2 linked regions of the Methanocaldococcus jannaschii DSM 2661 genome follow. The protein of the gene in region 2 binds, or shares a complex with, the protein of the main gene of each other region. Links are inferred from orthologs where the notes say so. Each region holds a gene or a part of one and is shown on either strand. Other genes may lie near its edges. The genes, in order: psmA and MJ_RS06285.

The links.
Region 1: the proteins of MJ_RS06285 (region 2) and psmA are in contact, whole or in part, in a cryo-EM structure (PDB 6HE5), measured with the Archaeoglobus fulgidus proteins. The link is inferred for Methanocaldococcus jannaschii DSM 2661 from one-to-one orthologs. Residues at the interface, in WP_010879468.1 of Archaeoglobus fulgidus: Asp391, Leu392, Lys393, Gly394, Met396, Phe397, Val398; in WP_010877997.1 of Archaeoglobus fulgidus: Ala30, Arg33, Gly34, Ala35, Asp51, Arg53, Val54, Lys66, Ser79, Gly80, Leu81, Val82, Met166.

What each region holds. Positions count from the first base shown.
Region 1 is NC_000909.1:520,061-529,119, reverse strand. The notes cover bases 2,511-5,327. They hold psmA (archaeal proteasome endopeptidase complex subunit alpha), read right to left. Parts: upstream 4,404-5,327; coding sequence 3,618-4,403; downstream 2,511-3,617. Other genes in these bases: acs (acetate--CoA ligase alpha subunit), read right to left, coding at 4,979-5,327; MJ_RS03120 (ribosome assembly factor SBDS), read right to left, coding at 2,761-3,468; rpl37A (50S ribosomal protein L37Ae), read right to left, coding at 2,511-2,718. In the rest of the region: MJ_RS03155 (radical SAM protein), read right to left, coding at 1-558; MJ_RS03150 (DUF2666 domain-containing protein), read right to left, coding at 643-1,068; rpl18a (50S ribosomal protein L18Ae), read right to left, coding at 1,230-1,460; MJ_RS03140 (KEOPS complex subunit Pcc1), read right to left, coding at 1,473-1,715; MJ_RS03135 (rRNA maturation protein), read right to left, coding at 1,726-2,235; MJ_RS03130 (DNA-directed RNA polymerase subunit P), read right to left, coding at 2,237-2,377; more of rpl37A, read right to left, coding at 2,440-2,510; more of acs, read right to left, coding at 5,328-7,093; MJ_RS03100 (C2H2-type zinc finger protein), read left to right, coding at 7,204-7,347; MJ_RS03095 (hypothetical protein), read right to left, coding at 7,350-7,658; tRNA pseudouridine(13) synthase TruD, read left to right, coding at 7,714-9,006. UniProt on the Methanocaldococcus jannaschii protein: Component of the proteasome core, a large protease complex with broad specificity involved in protein degradation. The M.jannaschii proteasome is able to cleave oligopeptides after Glu, Asp, Tyr, Phe, Trp, slightly after Arg, but not after Ala.
Region 2 is NC_000909.1:1,114,132-1,118,443, reverse strand. The notes cover bases 1,368-4,312. They hold MJ_RS06285 (proteasome-activating nucleotidase), read left to right. Parts: upstream 1,368-2,166; coding sequence 2,167-3,459; downstream 3,460-4,312. Other genes in these bases: aroC (chorismate synthase), read left to right, coding at 3,537-4,312; MJ_RS06290 (glycosyltransferase family 4 protein), read left to right, coding at 1,368-2,045. In the rest of the region: MJ_RS06295 (AI-2E family transporter), read right to left, coding at 1-981; more of MJ_RS06290, read left to right, coding at 999-1,367. UniProt on the Methanocaldococcus jannaschii protein: ATPase which is responsible for recognizing, binding, unfolding and translocation of substrate proteins into the archaeal 20S proteasome core particle.

The sequences.
Region 1 (9,059 bases), 590 kb from region 2 along the record:
TAACTTCTCAATATCTTCCTCTTTTTCTCCTAATCCTAATATTATTGTTATCCCTGTCTTTAAACCCAATTCTTTAGCTTTTAATAAATTATCTTTAATCTTATCTAATGGCTTTCCTGGGCAAATCCAATCCCTATCTTTGCTTACAGTTTCAACAGCCCCTACAACTCCTTCAATTACATCCAAATTAATGTTGTCTAAATCAATAACTCCAACATTCAAATACTGCCTACATTTTTGAACATAAGCCACCATTTCAGCAATATCATTTATTTCTTTGGGTGTATAGCCATAACCACCAGAGATAAACTCTAATTTCCAACCAATTCTTTTCATTAAAATTGCCTCAGCTAAAACACTCTCCAATCTTCTTCTTGCCTTTCTTGGGTCTTTTATTTTGTTTTTCTGTGTAGCCATGTAGCAAAACTTACATGGCTGTTTTAGATTACAATACCAACCTAAAAAAAGAGCCCTCTCAAATGTAACTGTATTTCCGAAATGTTTTGTTGTTAATTTAAATGCCTTTCTTGCATTCTCCAATATTTCTTCAACCTTCATTTTCTCTCTCCCGATAGTCAATCTTCAAACTTCATTATTTAATAATGAACTTATAAGCTTTTGGCTTAAATAATAGAAAATTAATTATCTATTTGAAGATTGACTATTCTCAATATATTTCTCAATAACTTTTGGAGAAACTCTTGTTTGAATTCCTAATCTCTCTAATATTATGTTATTTAAAATAGCTTTTAATATCTCCTTACCTTCCTTTGATTCAGTAATCTCATTTAATTTTCTTGTAGTTGCTGGAGATTTTAATTTCTTTAAAACTTCTGCAATCTCTTCTTCTGTAATCCTTCCTTTTTTCTTTTGATATATTCCATCTGCAATCTCATACAACTTATTCATATCAAATGGCAAATATTCAGGGATTTTATTTAAAACTGTCTCATCTATTGATGCCAATAACCTCGCTATCTCAATATCTTCAGTATTTTCATCTATTTTTAATTTTTTCACTACGAACCATTTTTTATGCTTAGCCATAAACTCAATTTTATCTTCCACAATCTCACCAAAATAAAATTTTAGACTTAATTGAATGTTAAAAATGGATTATAAAATAAAAAAATAAACAAAAAAGATGGATGTTGAGATTTTACAGTTTATATAATAATCAATTTAAGACTTAGATGCGAAGGTTATCATTCTCTTTAATTAAGTCTCTATTAGGCAGTAACTAATTTCTTTAAGACAGGGTCTGTTACATCCTCTGGCTTTATTTCCTCAATATTTAAGATTTTTATTCTACTTCTTTTAACTTTGTATCTTCCTCCAAATTCAGAGTATAATATCTCTAAAGCATCTTCTGGTTTTAATGCTTTGTATTCCTTTCTAAAGTATAATGGGTCTTTACCTTTTTTGCTCATAATTCCAGTTATTCTAAATATCTTAGCCAAATTACCACCTCCTCATTCTTTACAAATCTTATAAATGTTTTGTGCAACACCTATCCATCTTAAGTAGGAATAGATAGATGCCTTTAATATAGAAATATCTTTAGCTTTAACATTTATCGTTATTATATTTTTATTTATTTCCATTGTGGCGGAGGATTTTATTTGAGAAGTTAAATGTTCCAAAAATATGGATTTATAGATAATTTCAGCCTCTTCCTCACTATCAAACTCCAATATTAACTCAAAAGAATTCATGAAAATCCCTTTATAAAAGGCTGTCAAACAACTTAATAGATTTTATTCTAATCAAAGGCCCTATTTTAACTCTCCCTTTATAAAATTGTATAGCAAATAGATATTTTGGGTCTTTTTCCAACCTCAATGTTATATCACTATCCTCATTAATATTTAAATGTTGGAATAAAAATTCATCATAAATTTCATAGTATTTTTGAAATTCCTCGTTATCTTTAAGTTCTCTACTTATTTTTATTCTTATTCCATCATCATTATATATTTTCTCTCCACAAATCTCTCTCTGTAATTTAACAGAGATAAAGCTTGATAGTCTTTTTTCATTTTCAACATCATAAACAACTAAAGTTCCAGGGTTAGCTTTAAACTCACCAATTAAAAGAACATGCTTATCAATTTCAAAAATCTCCTTTAATGAAAGCTTCCCTCTCTGAACATAGGGAATATTTAAAGTTCTCTCTAAATCTCTCGCAAAACTTCTTGTTCTTTGGGAGGGTTTTCTTGAAGTTGTTAGTATCATTTTATCTCGCCTTTACATGTTTAACTACTTTTGGTCTAAGTTTAACCAATATCTTATAACTGCAGTGAGGACATCTTGCTCTTTTTCCCAGCTCTTCAAGTTTTATTATCTTTTTACAGTTTAAACACTTGTATTCTACCATATACATCCCCAAAAATAAAAGTTATAAAAATTTATAAAATAATAATGCTAAATAATGAAAAGTTATTCTTCTTTTCTCTCAACAATTCTTCTAATTGCCTTCATAACAGCCTTTCCTGCACCTGTTTCTGGTGTGTATGCTCCTCCAGCTATCTTAGCTCCACACTTTCCACAAACCCATATTGATGTTGAAGCTCTCTTTAATTTTGGAAATCCACAGACAGGACATTTATATTTCTTTTTAGCTTTAATTTCAACATCTCTAACTCTAACTCTTATTTTTAAACCATATCTTGGTCCAAATCTTCCTGTTGGACCTACTTTCTTTGTGTGGCTGAACATACTCTCTCACCTCGTCTTTAATATCTATTTAATATCTATAAATTATTCACTGTATTTCTTAACAACCTTTGTTTGGACATTTCCTTTGGTTATTTTATTTAGATGAGCATAAAACTCCGCTTCAATACCACTTGGTATTTCAATTAATACAATTAGAGAACCATCTGGCTGCCATTCTTCCTGCTTAACAGCTCCAAATTGGTATAAAGCATTATATGCCTTAGAAGCGAATTCTGCTGGGATTTTAACAGCGATATCTCTCTTTTCAAATCTAATAGGTAGAACTTTTTTAAGCTTTTTAACAATTTCAGGGACTTGTTCTTCAGCACTTTTATAAATGTCTATGTTAATTCTTAACTCTTCCATTGCCTTTTCAATTCTATGCGGTGGATGTGGAGTATCTGTTTGAGGGTTTATTGTGTTTCTACTAATTATGGTTATAATTTGCCTCTTTTTTTGTTCTCTAATTTCTTCTCTCTGCTTAGCAGTTAATTGAACTTGACCTTTTAATATAATTTTTTTAGCAATTTCTTTAACATCTGTTGTTCCAAATATTTTTGATAGTAACTCTTCAGGGGCTTTCTCCCCTTTACTTGCATCTCTAAATACAACTTCAATAGCTAAAAGCTCATCAAAATCTACATTTTGCCCTTCTTTAAGCTTAGCCGCTAAATATGGGTCAACTAAAATTTCAAATTTTTCGCCATGGGATGTATATCTTGCTATTACTGCCTCTTCTAAGGACACCATAATATCCCTCCCCACATTATATAAATGTTTCGGCTAAGGGTTTTGAATTTATAAAAATTACTTTAGTGAGAGTGAGTAGGATACTCCCAAATAATATTAATACTCTAAAAATAATTTAAAATAGTTGGATTTAAAAATTTTACTATAATTTATTCTTCTTGTTTTTCTTTAGTTTCTTCTCTATTCTCTTCCTCTTTCTTATTTTCTTCATTTAATTTCTTTTTAACTTTTTCTATAAGTTTTTTTATCTCTTCCACAGGAATTTTTTTAAATTGTGCGTCTTTAACCGTTATGATACAAACATCAACATTTTCAGGTTTTATGTCTTCGTTTGCTTTTGTTAAAGCAGTTATAGCTAATTCCAAACCTTCATCTAATGTTATATCATCTCTATACTCTTTCTCCAATAATTCCATAACTACGGGTCTTCCACTACCTATTGCTGTTGCTTTATATTCAATTAAAGCCCCACTTGGGTCTGTTTCAAATAATCTTGCTTCATTTTTGTCTATTCCAGCAATTAATAATGAAACTCCAAACGGTCTAACTCCACCATGTTGAGTATAAGCTTGTTTAATATCACAAATCTTTTTAGCCAGCATTTCAATTGATATTTCCTCTCCATAAGTTAATCTGTAAATTTGGGCTTCTAATCTCGCTCTATCTATTAAAACTCTCGCATCAGCTACCAATCCAGAGGTAGCAGCAGCAACGTGGTCGTCAATTTGGAATATCTTTTCTATTGACCTGATTTTTACGAGTTTGCTTGTTATTCTTCTATCTACCGCTAAAACTACACCATCTTTACAGGCAATACCTATCGCTGTTGTCCCTCTTCTCACTGCCTCTCTTGCATACTCTACTTGATATAATCTACCTTCTGGGCTAAACACTGTAATAGCCCTATCATAAGCACTTGGAGGTACCATTTGCATAAAATATCACCATTATAAGTATTTTAAAGTAGTTAAATAATTAGCTTAATGTTTTTAACTAATTCATCTCATTATAATATCTTATTATTTTTATTCTTTTCTTTTTTATTTTTATTTTTATAGTCTTATTTTATATGGTTGTGTTAAGTATTGACATAACCATAAATTATATATATGAGATATAGGATTATAATAAAAGTGGTGATATGGAATGAAGAAGGTTGTTATATCTGATGAAGCTAAGAAATTCATCTTAGATAAGTTAAAGAAAGCTAATCAGGATAAAGTAGTTATATACTTTGAAGGATTTGCTTGAGGAGGTCCTAAGTTTGGAATAGCTATCGCCCACCCCAACGAAAATGATAAATTAATTTACGATAATGAATTTAAAGTTTATATTGACCCCATAGCAGATCAATGGCTTGATGAAGTTAATATCTCATTGAGAAGGTCAATATTTGGAAAGTATCTTAAGATAGAAGGTAGTAGTGAGTGCTAACCGGGAACCCAATTTTGGGACCGGTTAGCTTCTATTATTGTGTGGATTTATCTGTTTTTTCAGAAATAAATTAAATTTATTTAATTATTCTTGCATCACCTATACATCCTCCCTCTTTTTCATTAAAGACAAATACTGGGTTTAAATCAAGCTCTTTAATCTCTTTGTGAATATCCATAAATACTCCAATCTTTATTAGGGTATCAACAATAAAGTTAATATCTCTCTTAGGTCTTCCTCTAACGCCTTCTAAGACTTTATAGGATTTCAATTCCCTCAACATCTCATGAGCAAAGTCCCTTGTTATTGGCGAAATGCCAAAAGATACATCTTTTAAAACCTCAACAAATACTCCTCCTAACCCAACCATAACTACAGAGCCAAAAATATCATCCCTCTTAGCCCCTATTATAATTTCCATCATATCTTTCTCAATGAACTCTTCAACTAACACTCCCTCTATAATTAAATTATCAATGCCCATTCTTTTTGCATATTCCTTAGCATTTTCAATTAATTTTTTAAATGCCTCTTTAGGATTTTTTGGATTTATTATAACTCCTCCTGCCTCCGTTTTATGTATTATTTGTGGTGAGACAATTTTCATTACGCATTTACCTAATTTTTTGCAATATTCTAAAGCTTCATCTTCATTTTTAGCTAAATAGCCCTTAGGAACTGGAAGACCATAAATGCTTAATAATTTTTTAGCAGTGTATTCATTTGGATTTGATAATAATTCTTTAATAATTTCTTTATTTTCTTCAGTAATTTTTATGAACTCTTCTTTAATATTTTCTAAGTATTCATCATAATCTTCCTTAACTTTCATTAAGCTATATTTATAGAGATGAGATAGGGCTTTGACACCATTTTCTGGAGTTATGTATGCAGGGATTCCATTCTTCCTTAAATAACTTTTAGCTCCTTTAACTGAAACTCCTCCAACAAATGAAGTAATTAACGGTTTATTTTTAAATTCTTTATGGGAATTTTTAACTTCTATAATAGATTTAGCAACTTCTAATGGTTTTGTCATCTCTTGTGGAGTTAAGATAACTAAAAGCCCCTTAACATTGCTATCTTCAGCTAAAACTTCTATAACCTTTTTATATCTCTCTGGTGTGGCATCTCCTATAATATCCAATGGATTTGATATATTGGCAGTTGGTGGCAGAATATTTTTAAGCTTTTCTATTGTTGATTTTTCAAAGTTAGATAGCTTCATGTTATAATCAACACAGCTATCAGCTGCTAAAACTCCAAATCCTCCTGCATTTGTTATTATTCCAATTTCATTTGAGCTTATTGTTGGCTGTGTTGAGAATAAATGGATTAAATCAACTAACTCCTCAAACGTATATGCCCTAATTATCCCAGCTTCTTTAAACGCTGCCTCATAGATAACATCTTCTCCAGCTAAAGAGCCAGTGTGGGATTTTGCCGCTTTCTTTCCTACTTCAGTTCTTCCAGATTTTAGGGCAATTATTGGCTTTTTCTTAGATAATTTTTTAGCTACTTTTAAAAATCTCTTATCCTTTAATCCTTCTATGTATAAAACAACTATCTTAGTATCTTCATCATCTAAAAAATACTCTAATAAATCACTTTCCTGAATATCAGCTTTATTTCCAATGCTAACAACTTTAGAAAAGCCAATATTCAATAAAGGGGCTATGTCTAATATGGCATTTAAAACAGCCCCACTTTGTGAGATTATTGAAACTCCTCCTTTTGGAGGAAATACCTTCGCAAATGTGGCATTTAAGTTTATATGGGTGTTCATTATACCTAAACAATTAGGCCCTATAATTCTTATGTTGTATCTTTTTGCTATTTCTTTAATTTTATTTTCCAACTCATAATTTCCTACTTCTGAAAAGCCAGCTGTAATAATTACAGCCCCTTTAACCCCTTTTTTTCCACATTCTTCCAATACCTTAGGAACAACAATATTTGGAACTACTATAACTGCCAAATCTATGTCATCCTCAACGTCCAAAACTGATTTATAGCATTTTATTCCGAATATTTCATCATATTTTGGATTTATGGGATAGATTTTTCCATTAAAGTCTTTTAAATTTTTCATTATTGCATATCCAACCTTTCCTTCAGTTTTTGAAGCTCCAATAATAGCAACTGATTTTGGATAGGAAATATATTTAAGCTCATAATCCCTCCCCCACATTTTTCAGAGAAAAATTTTTATAGTGATTTTTAATATTCTAATTATTATCTCTTTTAACATTTATATACTCTCACCTCCTAAACAAATAACGATTATGGAGGTGAGATTTTATGAGATTAAAAGCTATAAAAATAACAAGTAGAGATGGGGAAACATTCTTTAAATGTCCAAGATGTGGAAAAATTTTCAGATATTCAAAAGATTACACAAGACATGTAAATAAAGCTCACGGCCATCTCTTTAAAAAAGAATAAAGTTATTCTTTATAAATAAGATTTCCATCTTCATTTTCCACTATTTTTGGATGTAACTTTAGAAAAGATTTTATTGCTGGTGGTATATTCCATTCAACACCATGAACAAGTTTATCCCAATTTTCAACAAACCTCTTTTTCCCTAAAACCTCATCCAACTTTCCTCTCAATTTTTCAATAACTATTTTATCCTTGGTAAAGCTTTTTATCCTATAAGCCCCTCTTTTTGTTTTGGAGTAAAAAATCTTATCCTCATCATAGTAATTTTTTGCTATCTCTAACAACTCTCTCCAGACCTCTTTAGGTCTCACACTATCACCAAATTAAGATTTAACTAATTACTATTAAAGTATTGTAGGTGATTATATGTATTTTTTGATTCAGCAGAGAAAGGAAGAAAGTGAAAAAAATTTGAAAGAAAAATTAAAAAGATATAGAAAAAAATTAAGAGACAGCAGAATTAAAGAAAAGCTAAAAGAAATGCCATTAAACATGAATAAATACTTAACTGATGCTTATACAGGAGGAATTATTAAAAAATATCCAGAGGATTTTATTGTTGAAGAGATAACTCCAGAAGGAATTATTTTAGAAGTTGGAAAGAGTATAGAATTTAAAGATGAAGAAAATTGGAAGGGAAATTATATACACTTCACATTAGAGAAGAGGAATTGGACAACTTTAGATGCCATTAGAGAAATAGCAAACAGAGTAGGAAAGCAGAGAAAGCATTTTGGATTTGCTGGCAATAAGGATAAATATGCCGTAACTACTCAAAGAGTGGGCTGTTTTAATGTAAAGTTAGAAGATTTAATGAAAGTTAAGATTAAAGGCATAATATTGAGAGATTTCCAAAAAACAAATAGAAAAATAAGGTTGGGGGATTTGTGGGGGAATAGATTTACTATAAGAGTTAGAGAGCCTGAGCTTAAAGGAAAAGAATTGGAAGAAGCTTTAAATAAGTTATGTAAGCTAAAATACTTCTTAAATTACTATGGTGTTCAAAGGTTTGGAACTACAAGGCCAATAACTCACATAGTTGGGAGGTTTATTATAGAGAGAGACTGGGAGGGAGCTTTCCATGCATATTGTGGAACTCCCCTTCCTTACGATGACAAAAAATCAAAGTTGGCAAGGGAGTTGGTGGATGAAGAGAATTTTAAAGAGGCGTATAAAAAATTCCCAAAGGCTTTCTTTTATGAAAGAAGGATGATTAAAGCTTATATAGAAACTGGGAGCTATCAAAAGGCATTTATGATTCTTCCACCATACTTAAGGTGCATGTTTATAAATGCTTATCAATCCTATTTATTCAATGAGATAATCAATAGAAGGTTTGAGTATGGCTTTGAACCTATGGAAGGGGATATTTTAATTGATAATGTGCCGAGTGGGGCATTGTTTGGATATAAAACAAGGTTTGCATCTGGAATACAAGGAGAGATTGAGAGAGAGATTTATGAGAGAGAAAATCTAAGTCCAGAGGATTTCAAGATTGGTGAGTTTGGTTCATTTATTGGAGATAGAAGGGCGATGATTGGAAAAATATACAATATGAAATATTGGATTGAAGATGACAGCTATGTTTTGCAGTTTTGTTTAAAAAAAGGAAATTATGCAACCTCTGTTTTGAGGGAGTTTATAGAAAAGAAGGATTAAAAGATTCAGTAAGAAGTTTTAGGAAAATAATAAAAATAATAAAAGGAAAAATT
Region 2 (4,312 bases):
TGCCAAATAAAAGGCGTTTAAAGCCCCAACGACTAATGGACCAATAGCAAATCCACTGAGTCCTAATGAAAGGGGCGCCATTAAAAACGCAATAACTACAAGGACTGGGTGAATATCTACTTCTTTTTTAACTAAATAAGGTCTTATAACAAAATCTGGAGCTATGGAAAGGAAGAGTTCCCCATAAATAAACATAAAAACTGCCTTAGTATAGTCATGTATTAAAAAGAAATATATAGCTATTGAGATATACACCATCCATCCTCCCAATATTGGTAATAAAGCAAATATTCCGGTTATTATCGCAAATAACTCTGCATAAGGAACCCCAAGTATAAGATATCCGATGTAGGATAGGATAGTTATAATTATAGAAAGTGAAACACAGCTTATAAATAAATTTTTGTAGGAGTCATGAAGATAACTTAAATAAATTCTCATCTTTTCTTTATATTCATCAGGCACAAATGAAATTATCAGGTTTTTGGCTTTATCCCCATCTCTTAGAAAGTAGAATGTTAAGAACAAAACCATAATTACTTTAACTATTAAATATCCAACATCAATAATCTTTCCAGAAAACTGACTAACCAAATATTTTATAAATTCGTCAATATACTTTGCAATTATTTGTTCATTATTAATAATTCTTTCTAACATAAAAGAATTATATATGGAGAGGATTTCATTAATATATGGCTCTATAGATTTAGTATTGAAAGATAGTATGATTTCCATGAACGTTAGTAGGGCGTAAATTGTAATTGTCATAATTGGAAGGATATATATGCTAATTGCCAAACCTGCTGATATGGTTTTATTAAATTTTTTTCTTAATATGTTATAGACTGGCAAAGCCATATATGCAAAGGCACATGAATAAGCTAAGACATCAATAAACGGCCAAATTATATATAACAACATTATTAACAATCCAACAATAACTCCTTTCCTAACGTATTTGAATTCCTCAAATCTCATAGTATCACGTGATAATTATGAAAGTTTTAATGCCAAGTATATACTATCCTTATATTGGGGGAATCACCTTACATGTAGAAAATTTGGTAAAGCGTTTAAAAGATATTGAGTTTCATATATTAACCTATGATAGTTATGAAGAAAACGAATATAAAAATGTAATTATTCATAACGTCCCTCACCTAAAAAAATTTAGGGGAATTAGTTATCTTATAAATGCCTATAAAATAGGAAAAAATATCATTGAGAGTGAAGGTATTGATTTAATTCATTCCCATTATGCGTTTCCACAGGGTTGTGTTGGGGCTTTATTAAAAAATAAACTATCTATTCCACATATATTAACTCTTCACGGAAGTGATGCTTTAATATTAAAAAACTCCATAAAGGGGAGATATTTTTTTAAATATGCCACAACTAATTCCGATAAAATCATCTGTGTAAGTAAATATATAAAAAATCAATTAGATGAGAATTTAAAAAATAGGGCTATTGTTATATACAACGGAGTAAATAAAGAAATTCTATACAATGAGGGAGATTATAACTTTGGATTGTTTGTTGGAGCTTTTGTTCCACAAAAAGGAGTCGATATTTTAATAGATGCAATAAAAGATATAGATTTTAATTTTAAACTCATAGGGGATGGGAAGTTATACAAAAAAATAGAGAACTTTGTTGTTAAAAATAATTTAAGCCATATTGAACTCTTAGGAAGAAAAAGTTTTGATGAAGTAGCTTCATTTATGAGGAAGTGTAGTTTTTTAGTAGTTCCTTCAAGAAGTGAAGGTTTTGGAATGGTGGCTGTTGAAGGAATGGCTTGCTCTAAGCCTGTAATAGCCACAAGGGTTGGGGGGTTGGGGGAGATTGTTATTGATGGATATAACGGACTATTGGCTGAGAAAAATAACCCAAATGATTTAAAAGAAAAAATTCTGGAGTTAATAAATAATGAAGAACTAAGAAAAACTTTGGGGGAAAATGGAAAAGAATTTTCAAAAAAATTTTCTTGGGAAAAATGTGTAATGGGTGTTAGAAAAGTGTATGAAGAGCTAAGCGATTAGACATAAAATTTAAATATAAGAATTTTTATTATAATTCCATATGGTATATAAATGATAATCCATAATAAAATAAAATGATTATAATATTCCCTTCACTTAACTTAAATTTACCGGTGATATTATGGTTTTTGAAGAATTTATTTCAACTGAATTGAAGAAAGAAAAGAAAGCATTTACTGAAGAATTTAAAGAAGAAAAGGAAATAAACGATAATTCTAACTTAAAAAATGATTTACTTAAAGAGGAACTCCAAGAAAAGGCAAGAATTGCAGAATTAGAAAGTAGAATCCTAAAATTAGAATTAGAGAAAAAAGAGCTTGAAAGAGAGAATTTACAGTTAATGAAAGAAAATGAGATTTTAAGAAGAGAATTAGATAGAATGAGAGTCCCTCCATTGATAGTTGGAACTGTAGTTGATAAAGTAGGAGAGAGAAAAGTAGTTGTCAAAAGCTCAACAGGCCCAAGTTTCTTAGTTAATGTCTCTCACTTTGTAAATCCAGATGATTTAGCCCCTGGAAAGAGAGTCTGTTTAAATCAGCAAACATTAACAGTTGTTGATGTATTGCCAGAAAATAAAGACTACAGAGCTAAAGCAATGGAAGTTGATGAAAGACCAAATGTTAGATATGAAGATATTGGTGGATTAGAGAAACAAATGCAAGAAATTAGAGAAGTTGTTGAACTCCCATTGAAACATCCAGAATTGTTTGAAAAGGTTGGAATTGAACCACCAAAAGGTATTCTGCTTTACGGACCACCAGGAACTGGAAAGACATTATTAGCTAAAGCTGTTGCTACAGAAACAAATGCTACCTTTATAAGAGTTGTTGGTTCTGAATTGGTTAAGAAGTTTATTGGAGAGGGGGCTTCGTTAGTTAAAGATATATTCAAATTGGCTAAAGAAAAAGCTCCTTCAATCATATTCATAGATGAGATTGATGCTATTGCAGCAAAGAGAACAGACGCTTTAACTGGTGGAGATAGGGAAGTTCAGAGAACATTAATGCAGTTGTTGGCAGAGATGGATGGATTCGATGCAAGGGGAGATGTTAAGATAATTGGGGCCACAAACAGACCTGACATTTTAGACCCTGCAATATTAAGACCTGGAAGATTTGATAGAATCATAGAAGTCCCAGCTCCTGATGAGAAGGGTAGATTGGAGATATTGAAGATTCATACAAGAAAGATGAATTTAGCGGAAGATGTCAATTTAGAAGAAATAGCTAAGATGACTGAAGGATGTGTAGGGGCTGAGTTAAAGGCAATCTGCACAGAGGCAGGGATGAATGCAATTAGGGAGTTAAGGGACTATGTAACAATGGATGACTTTAGAAAGGCAGTTGAGAAGATTATGGAGAAAAAGAAAGTTAAAGTTAAGGAACCAGCACACTTGGATGTTCTCTACAGATAAACCTTTTTTATTTTTTGACTATTTTAATTTTTATTTTAAATGTAAAACTAAGCAATTAAAAATTTTTGGTGACATTAATGAACACCTATGGGGATATGTTTAGAGTTACAGTTTTTGGAGAAAGTCATGGAAAGGCTGTTGGAGCAGTTGTTGATGGATGTCCAGCTAATCTGCCTTTATCTGAAGAGGATATCCAAAAAGAGCTTGACAGGAGAAGACCAGGGCAGAGCATCTTCTCAACACCAAGAAAAGAAGAGGATAAAGTTGAAATCTTATCAGGAATTTTTGAGGGGAAAACTACTGGAGCTCCTATTTGCTCAATAGTCTATAACAAAAACATGAGACCTAAAGATTACTCAAAAATTAAAGATACACCAAGACCTGGACATGCAGATTTAACCTATAGATTGAAGTATAAAAACTATGATTATAGGGGAGGAGGAAGGGCAAGTGGTAGAGTAACGATAGGGCATGTTATTGGAGGAGCTATTGCTAAAAAGCTTCTATCTTACACATACAACATAAAAATTATTGGTTATACCATAAAGATTGGAAAGATTGAAGGAGATTTCAGCTACTATAAAAATCCAGAGGTTTTTGAAAATGAAAAATCCTTAGAGAGATTAATAGAGATTATTGAAAGTAATCCATTGAGATGTCCATCAATGAATGAGAAAGAGATGGAGGAGTATGTTTTAAAGGCAATGGAAAATAAAGATAGTGTTGGAGGAGTTGTTGAAATTGTTGCATTAAATGTTCCTGTTGGAGTTGGAAATCCAATATTCAATAAGTTAAATGGAGAATTGGCAAGAGCTTTAATGAGTATAAATGCTGTTAAAGGAGTTGAGATAGG